3 regions of the Arthrobacter sp. 'calajunan' genome follow, and region 1 is predicted to be linked to each of the others. Evidence: riboswitches for the same ligand, from Rfam matches in the RefSeq annotation. Region 1 holds a riboswitch; each other region holds the start of a gene.
What was found. A riboswitch is a leader RNA that binds a small molecule or an ion and turns the genes downstream of it on or off. The one in region 1 is predicted to bind S-adenosylmethionine.

Region 1 (6,511 bases):
GCCCGCTGCGCCGCTCCTGCGCCCCGTCCGGCCTGCGGACGGGGCACAGCGTTCCAAGCCACTGGCTGCCCGCGCAAAAAAGCTTGCGGGATGCTGAACCGGAGCGGGCTCTGTCTCGTGCTCACCTTGTACGGTTTTCCACGCTCCCGCCCTCGGCGCTGCGGGAGGAACCAGGACGAACAAGGAGCACGATCATGGGCAAGGCATTTTCGAAAGCCGCGGTCCTCACCGCAGCCTTGACGTTGGTTCTGGCCGGGTGCTCCGGCCCGAACGGTTCAGCCCAGGACAATCCAGGCCAGGGCAATTCCGGAACCTCGAACTACGGGGTGCCGAATACCGGCAGCAGCCCGGTGCCGAATCTCAAGCAGAACGGAGCGATCCTTGAAATGCGGCAGACCGAGCTGGGCAGCATCGCCACCGACCAGCGGGGCATGAGCATCTACCAGTTCGACGAGGACACGCAGAACTCCGGGGCTTCCTCCTGCACCGGCGGATGCCTCGACTTGTGGCCTCCGGTCCCCTCGGGCCCGGCCTCGCTGAGCGATGCCAAGGGCATCACCGGGAAGCTGGGCACCATCACCGGCGCCGATGGCAAGCCGCAGCTGACGCTGAACGGCTGGCCCATGTACTACTACGTTTCGGACAGCAAACCCGGAGACACCAAGGGCCAGGCGGTCAGCTACGTGTGGTGGGTCGTGGACAGCGCCGGCGTGCCGATCCACTGACCTGTGGCGCAGCACAACCGCTGGTTAACTGCCGACCGGCCCCGCCGCCCTTGACTGGGCTGCGGGGCCGGTAGGCCGTGCGGTAGTTCCGGGATCAGACCTGGGCGGCCAAGCGGTTGGAGACCTTGAAGGACGCCGCGCGGTGGGTGTCCTTGACGTGGTCGCCTGCGCCGAACAGCTTGTTGCGCAGCGAGCCGTCGGCGTACTCGGTCTTGTACGCGCCGCGGGCCTGCAGCTCGGGAACCACGTACTCGACGATGTCCTCGAAGGTGCCCGGGGTGATGGCGTAGGCCAGGTTGAAGCCGTCGACGTCGGTGTAGTTGACCCAGTCGATGAGCTTTTCGGCGACCTCGGCGCCGGAGCCCACGGTGATCGGGCCGAAGCCGCCCACGCCAACCCATTCGGCCAGCTGGCGCACGGTCCACGGGTTGCCCTCGTCGCCGCTGGCCTTCTGGAAGGTGGCCACGGAAGACTGGATGGCGTTGGACTTCACGTCGGCGCCGATGACCTCGTCCGGGTTGAAGGTGGACAAATCGATGCCCATCCAGCCGGAGATCAGCACCATGGCGCCCTCGATGTCCGCATAGGACTTGTAGTCCTCATACTTGGCCTGGGCTGCTGCCGAATCCTCGGCGGTGATGATGGTCTGCATCGCGAAGATCTTGATGTCGTAGCGGCCGCGGCCCGCGGCCTCGGCATGGTCGCGGATCTTGGTGACGGTGTCCTTGAGCATTTCGCGGGTCGGGCTGGTCACGAAAACCGCCTCCGCGTTCTGCGCGGCGAACTTCAGGCCGCGCGGCGAGGTGCCTGCCTGGTAGATGACCGGGGTGCGCTGGGTGCTCGGCTCGGTAATGGCGATGCCCGGAACCTTGAAGTACTTGCCATCGTGGTTGATCGGGTGCACCTTGGCCGGGTCGGTGTAGACGCCGGTTTCCTTGTCGGCCTGCACCGCGTCGTCTTCCCAGGAGCCTTCGAGCAGCTTGTAGACCACCTCGAGGTATTCGTCCGCATGGTCGTAGCGCTCATCGTGCTCCATCTGGTCTTCCTGGCCCATGTTGCGGGCGGCCGAAGGCAGGTAGCCGGTGACCACGTTCCAGCCCACGCGGCCGTTGGTCAGGTGGTCGAGGGTGGCCAGGCGGCGGGCGAAGGGATACGGGTGCTCGTAGGCGGTGCCGGCGGTGACGCCGAAGCCGAGGTTCTCGGTCACCGCGGCCATGGCGGAGACCAGCAGGAACGGGTCGTTGACCGGGGCCTGGGCGCCGGTGCGCAGCGGGGACTCGTTGGTGCCGTTGTACACGTCGTAGGTGCCCAGCACGTCGGCGATGAACAGGCCGTCGAACTTGCCCTTTTCCAGCACCTTGGCCAGGTGGGTCCAGTAGCCGATGGTCTTGTAGTCGGCGGCCTTGTCCTTCGGGTGGCGCCACAGGCCCGGGGACTGGTGGGCGACGCAGTTCATGTCGAAGGCGTTGAAGAGGATTTCCCGCTTCGCGTTGTGTGGCTGGTTCTCGCTCATGGATGTGCCCCTTGTTCGTGGTTGAGAAGTGGAAGTCTGGTGGGTGCGCGGCGCGGCGGCCGCTAGCCGGCGTGGTGCCCGGTGGGTGCGGCGAGGTCGCCGGTGACCGAGAGGCGCTGGGGCTGGACCCCGTTGATCTCGTAGTCCCCCACGATGCGCGCCTTGTAGATGGCAGGGTTGTGGGTGGCGATGGTGCGCGCGTTGCGCCAATGCCGGTCCATGTTGCAGCTGCTGCGGGTGGACGAGGCGCCCAGCCCGTCGAAGAGCTTGCTGGTGGCGCTGATGACCAGCGGCTGCACGATGGTCTGCGCCCGGTTGGCGGCCAGCTCGCAGACCGCAAATCGCTCCTCCGCGTTCAGCTGCGCGTCCTGCAGCGCGGCTTCGACCTCCAGCACCGCTCCGATGACCACCGAGTCCGCGGCGAAGACCTCCGCGGAGACCTCCCCCACCAGCTGCAGCACCTGCGGTTCGCGGTGCACCGGGACGCCGGTGCCGGTGGTGAAGCTGCGGGTGCGCGCCTGCACCGAGCTGCGCATGTCGTTCAGCGCCGCGCGGCCGATGCCTGCCTGCACCGCCATGAGCACCAGCTGGAAGATCGAGGCCTCGGGGTCGTTGGGATCCTCCGGCATGAAGCTGTCCACCGGCACCTGGTGGAACTCGGTGGTTCCGGTGCCGGTCAGCCCCTGGCCGAAGCCGTCCCAGTCGTCCAGGATCTTCACCCCGCTGTGCTGGGTGGAGACCACGGCGATCTGGCGTCCCGGGCGCTCCGGATGGGCCACCGCGACGGTGGTCCAGTCAGCGAAAATGGTGCCGGTGCAGTAGTACTTCTCGCCGTTGACCACCCAGCGGCCGTCGACCTGGCTGGCCTTGGTATTCAGCGTGCCCAGCGCGTTGCCGCCGCTTTCGGTGTAGGCGTTGCCGACGATCTGCCCGGCCGCGATGCGGGCGAACCACTTGGCCTTCAGCTGCTCGTCCTGCAGGCGCAGCACGTCCTCGACGAAGGCAATGTGCGCGCGCCAGAGCTGGCCGATATGGGAATCGGCCTCGGAAAGCTCGATGAGCAGGCGCAAGACGTCGCTGAGTCGGGCCCCGTGGCCGCCGTCGGCGACCGGCAGGCGCAGCGCCCCGAAGCGGTCGCGGTTCAGCAGGCCCACCTGCTCGAAGGGCAGGATGCGGTTGCGGTCGCGCTCCTTGGCGCCGGCGGCGATCTGGGCGAACACCGGACGGAAAATCGCTGCAAGGCGCTCGTAGTCTTCGTCGGCCCCCGGCCCCGGAGTCACCTTGAGCAGCTGGCGGGTCGGACGGTCTTCGGTGAACTCGTCGAGCTCCAGCGCATTGCCGGTGCCCGGGGTGCTCAGCGTGTTGAAGTCCACCTCAAAATCATTTTGGGGTGCGCCAAAAGACATAAAAAGTCCTCGATTCTTTCCATCGATCCTGGCGGTAGCACCGTCCCTGTCATGGGTGGTTGCTGCGGCGTCGTGGAGCCAGATCTCTCAGCCGCTCTGGATGGGTCGTAACCATTTGTAGCCGTAACAATCGGGCGGCTCCAAGCCCCGAAGTCATATTTCGTCGCTGAAAACGCACGGGTGGCAGGGGCTCGCGAGTGCCGATTGCCGCGAACCGCCGAAGATGACCCAAAGAAGAGGGGCAAAGATCGATCAAACCAACGCTCAATGAAATAAATAACGAAATATCCCACAGATTACGCGCTTACATCGAATATTTTTCATGTTACGCAGGATTTGCAATGAAATCGTTCGAATGCGTGTAATGGATGCGTAACCATCCCGAGCGGCCGAGAGATCTGGCTCTACGACGCCGCAGCAACCACCGTTGAATTCCCGGAATTCACGGCCGGTGCTACCGCCAGGACCGATGGAGATGATCATGGCTTCTGCCGATCTGCGCCATTCCGCGCCCTCAGAAAACGCTTCGTTCAACAAACGAATTCGTGCCAAAGGAACTTGGCAGGGATCCATGCGAACGACCGTCGAAACACGCAATTTCAGCTATGACATCGACGAACCTGTGCCAGTCGGCGGTACTGATACGGCCCCGACACCCATGGAGTTCGTCATCGGAGCACTGAACGGGTGCGTCTCCGTCGTGGTAGAGCAAGTCGCCAAAGAACTCGGCGTTCCCTTCACCGCGTTGCAGACCTACGCCATCGCCACGCAGGACACGCGAGGCTTCGCGGGAACTGCGGATGTTTCGCCGTTCTTCCACTCTTGCCGGCTTGAAATCCACCTCGAAACATCACTAGCCGATGCGCTTCTGCTTGACGAGCTGAAAGCTCAGGTCCACAAACGCTGCCCTGCAATCAATCTGGTGCTCGCTGCCGGCGTCTCACTGGATACCGCATGGGTTTTCGCCGAGAAAGTTCATGAAGATGACGCGGAGACAGCATGCAACGCCGCGTTGGGTTACGCAACGCTGAAGAAGGAGGCGCGGGTATGAGCGCCGCAGGATTCTGGACTATCGGTTTCGCCCTGATCTACACCGTGCTCGTCCTGTTCGGCGGACGTATTGTGCAGCGCAGAAATGCCGCAGCCAGCGGCGGATTCTTCGTCGGCGGACGGTCCTTCAGCCCCTGGACAGTTGCGTTCTGCATCACCGGGTTGTTCTCGGGTTCGTCCTATATCGCCATCATGGAGTTGAGCTACCGCACGGGTATTTCCGCGTTGTGGTACGGCGTCGCCGAAACCGTACAGATCCTCCTCATCGCGTTGTTACTGGTCAAGCCCCTGCGCGAAAAACTGGTGGTCACGGTCACGGGTATCATCGGCGACAGGTTCGGCCGCGCGGCCAAGGGCATCTCGGGACTTATCACCGCCTTCACCTTCCCTATGTGGTCGGTGGCAACTACCATTGCTTTCGCCTCCGCACTGAGCGCCTTCACCGGCATCAGCCTGCATCTGGCAGTGATCTTCACGGCCCTGTTGCTGCTGGCTTATCTATCAGGCGGCGGCATGCGCTCGGTGGCATTCAACCAAACCATGAACTGCATCGCATTTATCGGCATGCTCCTGGTGGGCGCCTACGCAATTCTGGCCAAGCCTGGCATTGCAGGCCTCAAGGATTTCGCCGCGGCTGACCCGGCAATGTTCGATCTCGGCAACGCCGGAGTCTCGCTCATTGCAGCATGGTTCGGCACCTTCATCGTCAATGTCCCGCTGGCGCAGGCAGCCTTCCAGATGACGCTGTCCTGCCGCACCCCGGCAGACGGCCAGAAGGGCCTGTACACGGCCGCTATTTTCGGTATTCCGTTCATTCTGATCGGTGCCCTCATCGGCACTTCCGCCGCCGTCATCAACCCGAACCAGCAGCTTCCGCTGGTTGCGATCCCGCACTACCTTGAACAGGTGCTCCCTGCGCCGCTGGTTGGATTGTTCTTCCTGGGGGTCTGGGCCTGCGCCATGGGCTGGGCTGGACCATGCCAGTTCTCCGGCGCCACGTCGATGGGCAAGGACTTTGGCAGCGCGGTCAATCCGAAGGCGAGCGAAGCACAGCTCATTCGCTATACCCGCTGGTCATTGGTGGCTTTGACCGCCTTGATGATCATCTTCAGCATCCTGCGCACCGAGCAGTCGGCCTGGTGGAACATCCTTGCCTGGACCCTGCGCAACGGCGCAACTCTGGCCCCGGTACTTGCCGTGTTCTTCTGGCCGCTGGCCACCCGAAAGGCTGTCTACGCTTCCATGATTACCGGTTTCACCGCCGGCGTACTCTGGAACCATGTCGGCGGCTGGTCCGCCACGGCATTCTTCTTGGGGACGCATCCGGTCTGGGTCGGCATGATCGCAAACCTGACGACTCTGGTTCTCGTGACCTTGGCAACCACCCGCTGGCAGCTGAATGCGGCTCCATCCCGACGCCGTATCTCGCTTCGGTTTACGGCGGGCGCCGTGGCCGCACTGGTCGCCCTACTGCTGAGCTACGACTGGCTCAAGGGCTACGGCCTGGTCGGTATGGGCATCTTCATTGTTGTTTTCTGCAGCTCGATGGCACTGTTCTTCGGCACCGAATCCACTGCCCGCAAGGAACAGTCCACCGAATCGCCAGATGGATTTGCCGAAACCGATTCACCGGCCCCAACGGCACAAACCGTATAACCGCATCACGCACGCGATTCACACCCTTCCAACGGGCCACTAGCTCGCGTCCACCCAACCTGGAGAAAATATGGCTGACATCTTGTCCGCTCCTGTATTAGACAAAATTTCATCCGACCAAGATCTCACCAACCGGGACAAAGCCCGCCACGAATTCTGGG
Region 2 (6,511 bases), on a different contig from region 1:
AGTTGTGCTCTCCGCCGGCCTTGGGCATGGCCGCGACGAGCTCGGCGTAGGTCAGGCCGACGACCGCCATGATGCCGCCGCCGACCAGCATGGCCAGCGAAGCGCCGATCGGGCCGGCGGTGGTGATCCAGTCACCGGTGAGCACCACCCAGCCGAAGCCGATCATGGCTCCGACGCCGATGGCCAGTGCGTCCCACTTGCCGAGAACCTTTTTGAGTCCTGGCTCAGCGCCCTGCTGGTTCGCCGCTGCTTGCGTCATGGCAACCCCTTTCAAAATAATGATGTGGATCACATTACGAAAGAGGCGGGGAGAAATCCTTGGACGAATAAACCAAAGGGAAAGTCAAAAGTTCCAAAGAACGCGGCGCGGGATAGCGCCCTTCCGGCCGATGATCAGGCTTTTTTCGCCGAGATGGCACCCTTGACCATCGCGCGGTCGACTTCGTGGATTCCCAGGCAGAATCCGACCGAAAGGATGATCGACTTGATGGTCAGCTCGCTGATGTCGTCGGGAACATAGACCAGCTGCACCGGTCCGGCTAGGACGATCAGGACCAGAGCCCAAATGCTGTAGGCCCAGGACGTCCGGGCCTCCATCATTTCCGGATGCCGCGCCCGGCGGCGGATCGTGCGCACACCCAGCACGATGATGACGACCGCGAGAATGGCGGCGCCGAGGAAAAAGAAGTTGCGCTGGGTCCGCAGCCACGCAAGGGTCGATCCGACCAGGATGCCGACCAGGGCCGAAGCCCACCAGCTGATGGAGCGCAATTCGTGCGGTTTGGACTCCGCGCTTCCGGTGGATTTACCAGTCGCCATTGCACTCCTTCCTGTCTTCACTAGCCTGCCTGCGTCGGCGGGCACTATTCCAAGAATACGCGGTGCAGTGGTCAGCCGTGAACGCGGCGCCTCTTCGCGGCAGGCTCTGTCCGGGGAGTCACACCACACCGGGAGCCACTGCACAGACTCAGAGAATCAGGGTCCAGAGCACCACGGCAGGTTCATCGCCGGGGTTTTCCCAGCTGTGCGGTTCCCGCCCCGGAAAGGTCATGGTGTCCCCCGCAGCGAGCTCGACCACCCGTTCGGGCAGCACCAGCGTGAACACCCCGGAGGCCACGTGCAGCACTTCGAGCTCGCAATCCACCGAATACAGTTCGTTCTCCCCCTTGCCCCGGGGTTCCACTTCGGCGCGAATGACCTGGACGCGCTTTTCGCCGCGCGGGGTGACCAGCTTCTCGGTGATGCCCGAGCCTCCCAGCGAGATGCGCGGCGCATCCCCCAGTCGCACCAAAGTCGTGTCCGGTACTTCGAACAGGGTCCCGACCTCGATCCCCAGCACCTCGCAGAGCTTGAGCAGCGTGGAGACCGACGGACTGGTCAAGTCGCGTTCGACGCGGGAAAGAAACCCCTTGGTCAACCCGGAAAGCTCGGCGACCTGGTCGATCGTCATGTGCTGCTGCTGGCGGACGCCGCGCAGCCGTGCTCCGATGTTGATTGACGAGCCTGAGGGTTCGACGGGCAGAGCTTTCATCCGTGGGGCACCTGGACCTGTTCACTCGAAGGATAGGCAGCGACCGCGGGAGTGTACTTCTGCCGGCCGCTCTGCGTCCCCAGTTTACCAATACGCAACTTCCGGCCAACCGGAACGGGAGAATATGACACCTTGGCTTCGGTGGCTTCCCATTTCCTGAAGCTGGTTCCCCGAACCGTGGCCTGCATCTACACTCGGTCCATGGACGACACCCCGAACAGCACCGTGGCCAGGCTGCGCGAATACCTGAACGACGCGCGGCAGGCAGTCATCTTCAAAAGCCGGCAGCTCGGCGAGGAGCTGGCCCGCCAACCCATGACCCCCACCGGCACGCACGTGCTGGGCGTCGTGCACCACCTGGCGATCACCGAGTACGGCTACTTCGGTGCGTGCCTCAATCGGCCGGTCAACGACTCCTACGTCCAGCAGCTGCTGGACATCGACGACCCGCAGGCGGATTTCATTCCGCCAGCCGATGCCAGCGCGCAGCAGGTCATCGAGCTCTACCAGCGGGCCATCGCCTTCGCCGAGGCCGGGTTCGACCAGCTGGAGCTCGCCTCCCCGGCCGAAGTCCCCTGGTGGGTCCGCCACCGGCACACCACCCTGGAACATCTCATGGTGCACATGATCGCAGAGACCTCGCGCCATGCAGGCCATCTGGACATCGTCCGCGAGCTGCTGGACGGGCAGGTCGGGCTGCGCGCGGAAGCGCCGAACCTGCCGGACTACACGCCCCGGCAATGGCAGGAGCAGCGCGACCGGCTGCAGCAGACCGCGCAGTCCAAGCGAGGCTCCGACTAGGGCTTCGCGCGGAGTTCATATTACGGAATGAAACTTCACGACTTAATATTGCGGCGGTAGCATCGACACTGTTGCTTCACGAGACGCGGCGCCAAGCTCCGACTGGCCGCGCACCAACCCCAGGTTCATGGGTGGTTCGGATGAAGAAGCGGTCCGGGCATCGACCGATGCGCGGGCAAGAGCTCAGCGAGAGTTGTCGTGTCATGGCATTTTCCGTCCTCCCCATCATCGATCTGCAGACCGGACAGGTGCAGTTCACCGTGCAGGACCGCTGGTACACCCGCTACATTTCAGACCCGGCGCACCTTGAGCGGCTGATCACCCGTTCCTCCCGGCGCCCGGTCTTCGATCCCGCGGCCGGCGAGCTGGTGGTGTTCGTGGCGTCCGCCGGGCAGCCCGATGGGCGCAGCCTTGCTTTTAGGCTTGCCAAATTCCCCGGCACCATCTCGCTGGCTAAACTGAGAGGCTGAACAGAATCCCGGGTTTCGTTGAGAAATCCCAAGCCGTAGGAGAGTCATCCTCGTGATGTCACACAGCCCCACGACTGAGCCCACCCCCGCCCAGATCCGCCGCTGGCGCAAGTACGTTGCGGACGAGGTCGCCGAAGGCGCCATCTACCGCGCGCTGGCCCAGAAGAAGACCGGACAGGAAAAGCAGATCCTGCTGGGACTGGCCGCGGCGGAAGAACGCCATGAGGAATACTGGCGCACCAAGCTCGGGGCGCATGCCCGCCCGGTGCGTCCCTCGCTGCGTCGCAGCTTCCTGCGTTTCCTCGCCCTGAGCTTCGGCTCGGTGTTCGTGCTCGCGCTGGCGCAGCGGGCCGAAAGCAGCACCCCCTACGCGACCGATGCCGACGCGTCGCCGCAGATGGCCGCCGACGAGCAGGTCCACGAGGAAGTCGTCCGCGCCCTGGCCACCGCGGGCCGCGCGCAGCTGTCGGGCAACTTCCGTGCCGCGGTCTTCGGCGCCAACGACGGCCTGGTCTCCAACCTGGCCCTGGTCATGGGCATCGGGGCGACCGGTGTTTCCTCCGGACTGGTGCTGTTCTCCGGCATCGCCGGCCTGCTGGCCGGCGCGCTGTCCATGGCCGCCGGCGAATACGTCTCCGTGCGTTCGCAGCGCGAGCTGCTCACGGCTTCGCGTCCCACTCAGGTGACGCTGACCGCCGCCCCTGACCTGGATTTGGACGCCAATGAACTGGTGCTCATCTACAAGGCCCGCGGCATGACCGACGAGGATGCCGAGCACCGCGCTGCAGAACGCATGGGCCTGTTCACCTGCGACTGCAACCCGTCCTTCTCGCTGAACCCGGAAGCCCGGGCCGAAGAGCTGGCGAACGAGCACGAGGAACTGGGCTCGGCCACCGGCGCCGCGGCGACCTCCTTCTGCCTGTTCGCCTCCGGAGCGGTCATCCCGATCCTTCCCTACATCTTCGGCATGTCAGGCCTGGCTGCGATCATCACCTCGGTGCTGCTGGTCGGCGCCGCGCTGATGATCACCGGCGGCATTGTCGGGCTGCTGTCCGGGGCCTCGCCGATGAAGCGCGGCCTGCGCCAGCTGGCCATCGGCTGGGGCGCCGCCGCAGTCACCTACTGCCTCGGCTTGCTGTTCGGCACCAACGTGGCCTGAGCCCCGCCGGCTCGATGAGCCATTCCCACGGCCGCCGCCTGCTTCACCAGGCGGCGGCCGTTGCCGTTCTCAGAATCTGGTGCGCCGGCGCAGCGACTGCATGCCGCCGATGAATTCCACCGCTTCGGCCACCGAATCGACCAGGGCGATCTTGTCCTCCATGATCTGCTCGGCGGCCAGCGCCTTGAGCAGCTGCCAAGCCGGCAGTGTGCGGGTCCAATGCTCGCGGCCGACCAACACCAGTGGCACCACCCTGGCCCCGGTGGCGTAGTAGTTCTCGCAGGCGTCCTGGAAGATTTCCTGCACCGTGCCGGCGGAACCGGGCAGCACCACGATCCCGCCGTTGGATTGCTCCAGCAGCAGCGCCTCGCGGGTCGCGTTGGCGAAGAACTTGGCGATGTGCGTGGCGAACAGGTTCGGCGGTTCGTGCCCGAAGAACCAGGTCGGAACCCCCAGCGAGGTGCGTTCCGAGGGAAAGCGGGCCTTCACGGCGAGCGCGGTGCGCGCCCAGCCGGTGCGCCGGTGGATCGCGTCCGGTTCCGCCGCCAGCATCTGCAGGGCCGTGGAGATCTCCTCCCGCCCGCGGTCGGCCAGCCAGGCACCGGCGTTCGCCGCTTCCATGGCTCCCGGTCCCCCGCCGGTGGCCACGGCGTATCCGGCGCGGGTCAGCCGCGCCCCGAGGTCCAGCGCCTGCGCGTACTGCTCGGTGCCTCGGCTCAGGGCGTGCCCGCCCATGACTCCGATGATCGGGGTGTCCTTGAAGGCGCCGTCGTAGACCTCGGAGATCAGCGCCTGCCCCACGTGGTGGTCGTGCAGCGTCGCTGCCATCGCCTGGTCGTCGCTCAGCAGCTGGCGCGGACCGTGCTGCTGCGAGTAGGTGTAGATCCGCGCGTCCGGCACATGCTCATAGGTCTGCGTGCTGATTCCCTCGTACAGTTCCTCGGGGGTGTACAGCCCGCGGTCGCTGGTGCGGAAGGGCAGCTGCTCCCCCGAGTCCATGCACAACCCGCCGGTGCCCTGGACCAGGGCGCGGCCGGCTTCACTGAACTGGCAGTCGATGAACAGCGCCTCGGCCAGGTCCAGCGCGGCGAGCACCGTATCGCGCCCGCGCAGATCCACCCGGTGCACCCGCCAGCTGCGGCCGCGGGAGCGCTGGAAACCCAGCGCTTCGGCCGCCAAGCGGTCGAATTCCGCCAGTGAGGTGATGTTGACGGCGCGCGCCGGAAGATACGGCCAGACTTGGGACATGGCTCCACGCTACGTGACAGTTAGGGATTATTCACAGTAGGGGGCTCTCAACTTTCACGACGGGCCAGAACGTGAAACGATTAGCGGATGACTAATGCTGTTCCACCGACCATCGACGCAAGGCACCTGCTGGCGTTCTTGGGCAATGTTCCCTTCTTCCACGGCAAGAAACTCGCCGACGAAGCCAATGCCGTGGTCGATGTTGAATTCGATGAGTCATCGGGGCAGATCGAAGGCACCGTGTTTGCCGGCGGCGAGGACTTTTCGCCCATGGTCCAGCTGCGCCGCGGCGCCGCCGGCTGGGAAATCGACTCCGGCGAATGCAGCTGCGACACCCCCGGCATCTGCCCGCACATCGCGGCCCTGGTGCTGACCTCCAACAAGCTCTCCGGGCTGGCCAAGGTGGCCACCAAGATGGAGGAGAAGGTCGTCACCACCTGGTCCAAGCAGGCAGACACCTGGTACGCCGAACGCGAGCCGCGCCCCAGCGACGGGCTGGTCGGCTCCCCCAACGACCCGGTGGTGCCGATGGCGCTGCAGTTCCTGCTTTTCGACGCCAAGAACACCACCCAGCAGCAGCAATGGATGCCGACCGGCAAGCTGCCGCACGCCACCCACCGCAACCGCCGCTTCCGCCTGGGCGTGCGCCCCATGGTTCGCAACTCCGAGGGCCGTTGGGTGCGCGGCCAGCTGCGCTGGACCACCATTGGCTTCAAGACCTTCGGCTGGAACCTGCTGCGCGCGCAGCACCACTGGTTCTGCAGGTTCGCGGCGATGGCCCGCAGCAACACCCAGACCAACTTCAAGACCGACGAGGACTGGCTGTTCCTGGACGAGTACTCCTCGAACCTGCTCTGGCCGCTGCTCGATGAAGCCCATGAACTGGGCATCGAGCTGATCGGCACCCGCAACGACCTGTCGGTCCTGGTCGGCGGGCAATCCTGGACCGAAATGGTCGCGGACCTCGATGACGAGGACAACCTGCAGGTGCACGGCATCCTGCATGCCGCCGGCCACGACCTGACGCTGGAGGACTACAGCCCCGCCGGCACCATCGGCGACCACGGCTTCTACGTCCAGCTTGAGGACCCTGAGCAGATCCTGATCGCCCCGAGCCTGGACCGCCTCTCCGACAAGCAGCTGAACTGGTACGACTCGCACCAGCGGCTCCAGATTCCGGCGGCCGACCACCAGCTGTTCTTCGATACGGAGTATCCGCGCATGGCCCGCACTTTCGGCGTGCGCAGCATCTCCGAGGCCCTGGTTTTCCCTGAGCTGAAGCCCCCGTTCGTCCGCGCCAAG
Region 3 (6,511 bases), on a different contig from region 1:
CGCGAGAAGTCCTGCGCGCCCAAGGAAGGCCGGTAGACCGCTGGGGCGGGGGAGTTCGCGTTGTAGATCTCCGGGCGGTAGATCTTCTGGAAGGTCTCCATGGTGGCAATCGTGCTGGCCAGCTGCAGGTTGGTGTAGTCGTTCAGCAGATTGCCGCGGAAGTAAAAGGCCAGCGGGGCAACGGAGCCGCCAGGCATGAAGTAGCGCACTCTCAGGCCCATCTTCGCAAAGTACTCGTCGGTCAGCGAGTAGTCGTCCTGCTGGTATTCCAGGCCCAGCACCGGGTGGATGTTGCCGGTGCGGCGGTAGGTCTTGGAGGTGGAGACGCTGATGCAGATCACCGGCAGCTGCTCGAAGCGCTGGCGGTAGGCTTCCGAGTCAAGGAAGTGCTGGAAAAGCCGGCCGTGCAGCTCCCCGAAGTCCTCCGGGACCACCGGTTTGCCCGAGGCGTCGGCAGTTGCCGGCAGCAGCACGCTGAAGTCGTAGTCCCGCACATAGGAAGAGAAATTATTGCCCACGATGCCGTGGGTGCTCGTCCCGGTGTAGCGGTCCAGGATGCTGGTGTTCAGCACCTCCAGCAGCGGGAAGTCCTGCGCCCCCTGTGCCGAGTTGAAATGCACATTGGCTGAGATGATTTCCAGCTGGAGCGTGAAGCGCTCGCCGTCCGGATTGTCCCAGTGCATCAGGGAATTCAGGCGCCGGTCGATCATCGTCAGCGCGTTGCCCAGGTTCTCCCGGCGGTTCTCGCCGCGGGCCAGGTTCGCGAAGTTCGTGGTGATGCGCGAGCTCTGGGCAGGGGTGTAGTCCTGGTTGAAGTCAGTGCCGGAAATGCTGAAGGTCAATGCGTCTGCCATGGCGGCCAATCTGTTGGTCATGGGCCTGGACAGGCCTGAATCAAGTGGATGCCTCAATCATGCAGGGCCTTTTTCGATATCGGGTAACTGGGGCTAACTATGGATTGATATAGACTCAGCCTATGGTTCAAAAGGCAAGCGGCCTGACGCTGCAACAGCTTCGCTACTTCACTGCGGTCGCGACCGAGGGATCGATCTCCGCGGCCGCCGACCTGCTCTACGTGGCCCAGCCGAGCATGTCCGCGGCGATGAAGGAGCTCGAAGCCCGCCTGGGGCGCACGCTGCTGGTGCGCTCGGCCAAGGGCGTGACGCTCACTGTCGAGGGTGCTGAGTTCCTGGGCTACGCCCGCCAGGTGCTCGAACAGGTGCAGCTGCTGGAGCATCGCTACCTGGGCCGCCCGCCTTCCCGCCGTCTGCTGGGCATCTCGACCCAGCACTACTCGTTTTCCGTGGATGCGTTCGTGCGCATGGTCCAGGCCAGCGGGGCCGAGGAGTACGAATTCTCGCTGCGAGAGACCCGCACCGAGGAGATCATCGAGGACGTGCGCACGTTGCGCAGCGAAATCGGCATCCTCTACCGCAACGACTTCAACCGCAAGGTCATCGACAAGCTGCTGCGCGAATCCCGGCTGGTGTTCCACCCGCTGTTCCTGGCCGACCCGCACATCTTCATCTCGCGCACCAACCCACTTGCATCCCGCCGGCGCGCCACCCTGGAGGACCTCGAGGACCTGCCGCGGCTGACCTTCGACCAGGGTGCGAACAACTCGTTCTACTTCGCCGAGGAAATCCTCTCCACCCTCTCCAGCAAGCGCGAGATCAGGGTCTCGGACCGTGCGACCATCTTCAACCTCATGATCGGCCTGGGCGGGTACACGATCTCCACCGGCATCATCAGCGACGAGCTGGACCCGTCCATCGTCGCCATCCCGCTGGACATCGACGAGCGGATCGAGATCGGCTGGATCGACCACGCTGCGATTCCGCTGACCGAACAGGCCCAGCGCTACCTTGAGGAAGTGCGCTCGGTGGTCTCCGAGTTCGGTGTGCACCTGATGGGCTGAAACGTCATAATGCGTCTTCATTTCGACCTCACGCGACACATATAAGCCCCTAATCTCCGGAACCCAGCGGTTTTCGCCCCAGTCGACACGTCACAAAGGCCATACGGGGCCATGCCCAGCATGACGAAACCGCGACATATGACGGGCCGCGGCGCTGCATGAAGCGTCGGCCGCACTCCCGCTTGCGCCTGGCGGTGCCGGTGCCCAACCATGGAACTACCTACCCATCAAGAGCGACTAAGAGATCTGGCTCGTCGACGTCGCAGCAACCATCGGGAAACCGAAAGGTGCTAATGCCAGGAACGATGGAGCAGCTCCGAGCCGCGTTATAAACCGCGGCGCTGTGCCTCGTACCGTGATGTCCAGGCCGGCAATCGGCCTGGCACCGGCGGTGCGCGGCACCGTGTTCGGTGCACTCTCTCGTGGATTACACAACGAGAAGGAGTACTGCCATGGCCCAGCCACGAGACCTCGCACAGCAGTCAACCGCGGCGATCCACGCCGGATACACCCCGAGCGGGGACTACCGACCGCTGACCGTGCCGCTGTATTCCTCCGCGGCCTATGAATTTCCCTCGCATGCGGATGCGGTGGAGAAGTTCGCCCTGCGCCAGTCGGGCTTCACCTATTCGCGCACCGGGAACCCCACGGTGTCGGTCTTCGAGCAGCGCGCCGCCGCCCTGGAGGCCGGAGCCTACGCGGTGGCCACCGCCACCGGCCAGGCAGCCGTGGCACTGGCGCTGTTGGCGCTGACACAGGGCCCGAAGCACATCGTGGCCTCCAGCCAGCTGTACGGCGGCACCGTGGACCTGCTCACCGATTCATTCAACGACTTCGGCATCCGCATCAGCTTCGTGGACCCAGACGACCCGGCGGCCTGGGAAGCCGCCATCGAGGAAGACACCCGCGCGTTCTTCCTTGAATCGGTCACCAACCCGCTGTCCACGCTGCCGGACCTGCCTGCGCTCAGCGAGATCGCCCGCCGCCACAACATCCCGGTGGTCGTGGACAACACACTGGCCACCCCTGCGAACTTCCGGCCGCTGCTGCACGGCGCGGACATTGTGGTGCACTCGGCCACCAAGGCCCTGGCCGGCCACGGCCAGGTGCTCGGCGGCGTAGTCGTGGATTCCGGGACTTTCGATTTCTCGGACCCGGTCCGCTGGGCGCAGATCGCCGCGCCGCGGGCCCGCTACGCCGGCACCTCGCTGCTCGAACGCTACGGGGCCGGAGCCTATTCCATGCTGGTGCGTTCCAAGTTCCTGCACGACTTGGGCCCGACCCTGCCGGCGGCCAGCGCCCATGGCATCCTGACCGGCATCGAAACGCTGTCCGTGCGCACCGCCGCGGCGCAGCAAAACCTGCTGCTGTTGGCAAACTTCCTGCAGGCCCACCCCGCGGTGGCGCAGGTGCACCACCCCAGCCGGCCCGGGCACCCGCACTTTGAGCGGGCCAAACGCTTCTTCCCGCGCGGCACCGGCAGCGTGCTGGCGGTGGAACTGCACGACGAGGCCCTGGTCTCCGCGTTCATCGACAGCCTTGAGGTGATTGTGTTGGCCGCCAACATTGGCGACACCCGCACCATGATCGCCCACCCTGCCACCATGACCCACTGTCGGCTCTCCGAAGCGCAGTTGGCCGACGCGGGCCTGAACCGCGCGGTGCTGCGGATCTCGGTAGGGCTGGAAGACCCCGCAGACTTGATCCGCGACCTGGACCGCGCGCTGAACGCGGCCCAGGCCGCGACCCGAGAGGAGAGCTTCGCATGAGCGGCTTCAATACGCTGGCGGTGCACGCCGGCCAGGAAAAGGATCCGCACACCGGTGCGGTGATCCCTCCGATCTACCAGACCAGCACCTTCATCCAGGACGGCATCAACGTGCTGCGTGCAGGCCACGAGTACTCCCGCGGTTCCAACCCGACCCGCAACGGGTTCGAAACCCAGCTCACCGCCCTGGAAGGCGGAGCCGCAGGCTTCTCCTTCGCCTCCGGGATCGCGGCGGAAGACGCGCTGCTGCGGGCGCTGCTCGCCCCGGGCGACCACATCGTGCTGGGCGCCGACGGCTACGGCGGCACCAATCGGCTGATCACCCGCCTGCACCACAAGTGGGGCATCACCGCCAGCGCCGTGGACATCACCAACCTCGACGCGGTGCGCGCAGCACTGCGCCCGAACACCGCGCTGCTGTGGGTGGAAACTCCCTCCAACCCGCTGCTGGGCATCGCTGATCTGGCAGGCTGGGCCTCCGTGGCCGCGGAAGCCGGCGCGCTGCTGGTCGTGGACAATACCTTCGCCACCCCGTACCTGCAGCGCCCGCTGGAATTCGGCGCGCACGCGGTGGTGCACTCGACCACCAAATACATCGGCGGGCACTCGGACGTGCTCGGCGGCGCGGTGATCGTGGGGGAGCACCTGCACCGCGGGCAGTCGCTGGCCGAGGCCGTGGGCTACCAGCAGTTCGCCGGCGGCGCGGTGTCCGGGCCGCAGGACAACTACCTGGCCTCACGCGGGTTGAAGACCCTGGGGCTGCGCATGGAACGTCACTGCGCCACCGCCTCCACGCTGGCCGGATGGCTGGAGGGCCGGCCGGACGTGGCCCGCGTCTACTACCCGGGGCTGCCCGTGCATCCCGGCCACGAGCTGGCCGCCCGCCAGCAGCGCGACTTCGGCGGGATCCTCTCGCTGCAGCTGGCCGACGAGGCAGCGGCCCGCGCCTTCGCGGAGTCCATGGATCTTTTCCAGCTCTCGGTGTCGCTGGGCGGGGTGGAATCGCTGGTCTGCTATCCGCGGGAAATGACCCATGCGTCGCTGATCGGCACCCCGCTGGAAATCCCTGCAAACCTGGTGCGGCTGTCGGTGGGAATCGAGGAAGCCGACGACCTGCTGGGGGACCTGGAACGCGGGCTGGCCGCAGCTGCCAAGGCATCCGAAGCGGGCAGCCTCCAGTATCGGAGCCTGACCACCGCCTGATGCGCCACCGAAGACCGAATGCGGGCCTTCCTCGTTGGAAGGCCCGCATCAACGGTTAATCGTTGGCGCGGCACAAGCGATTCTCACCTGTGGCGCACGTCAGGCAAGGAATACTGGGTTCCGAATGTGATGAGATCCGGTCAGCTTGATCGGGGAACCAAAATGACAACTGCATCCAGGGAGCCGAACATGTCGCAAGATTCAAAGAAAACACTTGGCCTCGCTGGTGCGGTGGCCATGGTCGGTTTGAACATCACCGTGGTGGCCTTCTTTGTCCTGTGGCTGAGTGCCGACAGCGCCGCCATTGGCCGCATGGAATCGGAGTCCAGCATTGATCCGGGCCAGATGCTTCCGAACTCCGAATTGATGTGGTTGGCAGCGCACGGTTCCGTGCTGATGGTCGTGGTTCTGGATGTGCTGGCTGTTGCATGGTTGGTCAAGACGAAAAGTGTCCCGAAGCATGCCGCCAGTATGGAATTGAACGCTGATTAGGCGAGAGACCGCCTGGTTTCGCAAAGCAATGCGGTCGGCAATCCTATGGCAGTGGAACCCCGCACCAATATTTGATTGGGATAATCCAGAATCTGGAATTCTCAAGCTTCGCGACGTGAAACCGGATGATTGACCACTAAGTGAAATGAAGTGATCCAGGACCGGTCGACTGATAATCAGTGGTTCTTGGAAAAGTGAAAACCGCAGGTGAAAAGTAGCTCATTACCTGCGGTTTTCCAGCTTCTGCTCGTCCCGATACCGTGAGTCGAAATACGGCTTCCCGTAATTATTTGTTCGAGGTTTCTGGGCAGCGAGGATGCGTAGTTAGTTCTCTTTGCCGGCTCGTTCATTGAGCCAGATCGCATGATCCAGATGTGTAACGGTCTTGCCGTGGCCGGTTGCTTTGTGGGCTTCGGTGACAACAAGCCGGGCAAGGGCTGGAGTGACACTCAGCCCGAGCATGTGGGTATCGGCGACTCGTTGCACGGCTCGAACGATCCAGGTGTCGGGCTTGACATCGCCGTATCCTAGGAGCATGCCGAGGTAGTGGTAGGTGACTTTCCCGAGACCGTGAACGCCGCAATAAGCGTGTTCATGGTCTGCCTTCAGGTAGTTGAAGTCTTGTGCTGTGTAGACAGGAGGAGCCAGCTCGATTAGATTCTGGGCGACCTGCAGGGCTGCCTGGGCTTTTGATGTCCCGGACGTTTTGCCGCGGCCGAGGATGTCCTCGATATCTGCTGTGCTGAGTTTTAGCAGTTCACGGAGGTCTTGGGCAGCCTCGGGGTAGGTTTCCTTGAATTTCTTGAGGCGTGGAAGCAGCCCTTTGCCATGTTTGGTGGTGTATCGGGCCTGGATCGAATAGATAGCGTCGAGGATCACCATGGGCAGATGGTTGGGCCATCCACCGGCGTAGGCGGTGAGCTGTTCTTCAGTCAGTTGCTGAACGTCGTTGCTAAAGTGCTTGATCAGTTCCGAGTGCGGGGTTTGGGAAGTCATGGTTTCTCCGTGGTCAGGATGCAGTGTCGGCGACGACGAGCAGCGGCGTCAGAGGCATGATGGTTCGCCACCGTTCAGGAAGCGCAGGGTAGTGCTCTAGGACGAGGGAGACAATGTCCTCGCCAGTGATCAGG

Region 2: linked by a shared signal. The riboswitch ahead of RF641_RS16390 (hypothetical protein) and the one ahead of RF641_RS12385 (acyl-CoA dehydrogenase family protein) in region 1 are both predicted to bind S-adenosylmethionine.
Region 3: linked by a shared signal. The riboswitch ahead of RF641_RS04680 (O-acetylhomoserine aminocarboxypropyltransferase/cysteine synthase family protein) and the one ahead of RF641_RS12385 (acyl-CoA dehydrogenase family protein) in region 1 are both predicted to bind S-adenosylmethionine.

Annotation. Positions count from the first base shown of each region.
Region 1 covers NZ_JBKZDY010000007.1:104,529-111,039, reverse strand. The annotation lists gene RF641_RS12395 (hypothetical protein) at 195-725, shown strand; gene RF641_RS12390 (LLM class flavin-dependent oxidoreductase) at 820-2,238, opposite strand; gene RF641_RS12385 (acyl-CoA dehydrogenase family protein) at 2,301-3,611, opposite strand; SAM riboswitch class I at 3,661-3,751, opposite strand; SAM riboswitch class I at 4,018-4,120, shown strand; gene RF641_RS12380 (OsmC family protein) at 4,126-4,695, shown strand; gene RF641_RS12375 (sodium:solute symporter family protein) at 4,692-6,350, shown strand; gene acs (acetate--CoA ligase) at 6,421-6,511, shown strand, end outside.
Region 2 covers NZ_JBKZDY010000015.1:7,266-13,776, forward strand. The annotation lists gene RF641_RS16370 (APC family permease) at 1-259, opposite strand, end outside; gene RF641_RS16375 (hypothetical protein) at 394-819, opposite strand; gene RF641_RS16380 (helix-turn-helix domain-containing protein) at 968-1,531, opposite strand; gene RF641_RS16385 (DinB family protein) at 1,733-2,332, shown strand; SAM riboswitch class IV at 2,407-2,520, shown strand; gene RF641_RS16390 (hypothetical protein) at 2,536-2,802, shown strand; gene RF641_RS16395 (VIT1/CCC1 transporter family protein) at 2,858-3,961, shown strand; gene RF641_RS16400 (LOG family protein) at 4,031-5,209, opposite strand; gene RF641_RS16405 (DEAD/DEAH box helicase) at 5,297-6,511, shown strand, end outside.
Region 3 covers NZ_JBKZDY010000002.1:460,380-466,890, reverse strand. The annotation lists gene RF641_RS04690 (putative oxygenase MesX) at 1-854, opposite strand, end outside; gene RF641_RS04685 (LysR family transcriptional regulator) at 977-1,918, shown strand; SAM riboswitch class I at 2,140-2,230, shown strand; gene RF641_RS04680 (O-acetylhomoserine aminocarboxypropyltransferase/cysteine synthase family protein) at 2,371-3,687, shown strand; gene RF641_RS04675 (cystathionine gamma-synthase) at 3,684-4,889, shown strand; gene RF641_RS04670 (hypothetical protein) at 5,079-5,381, shown strand; gene RF641_RS04665 (hypothetical protein) at 5,706-6,377, opposite strand; gene RF641_RS04660 (restriction endonuclease) at 6,391-6,511, opposite strand, start outside.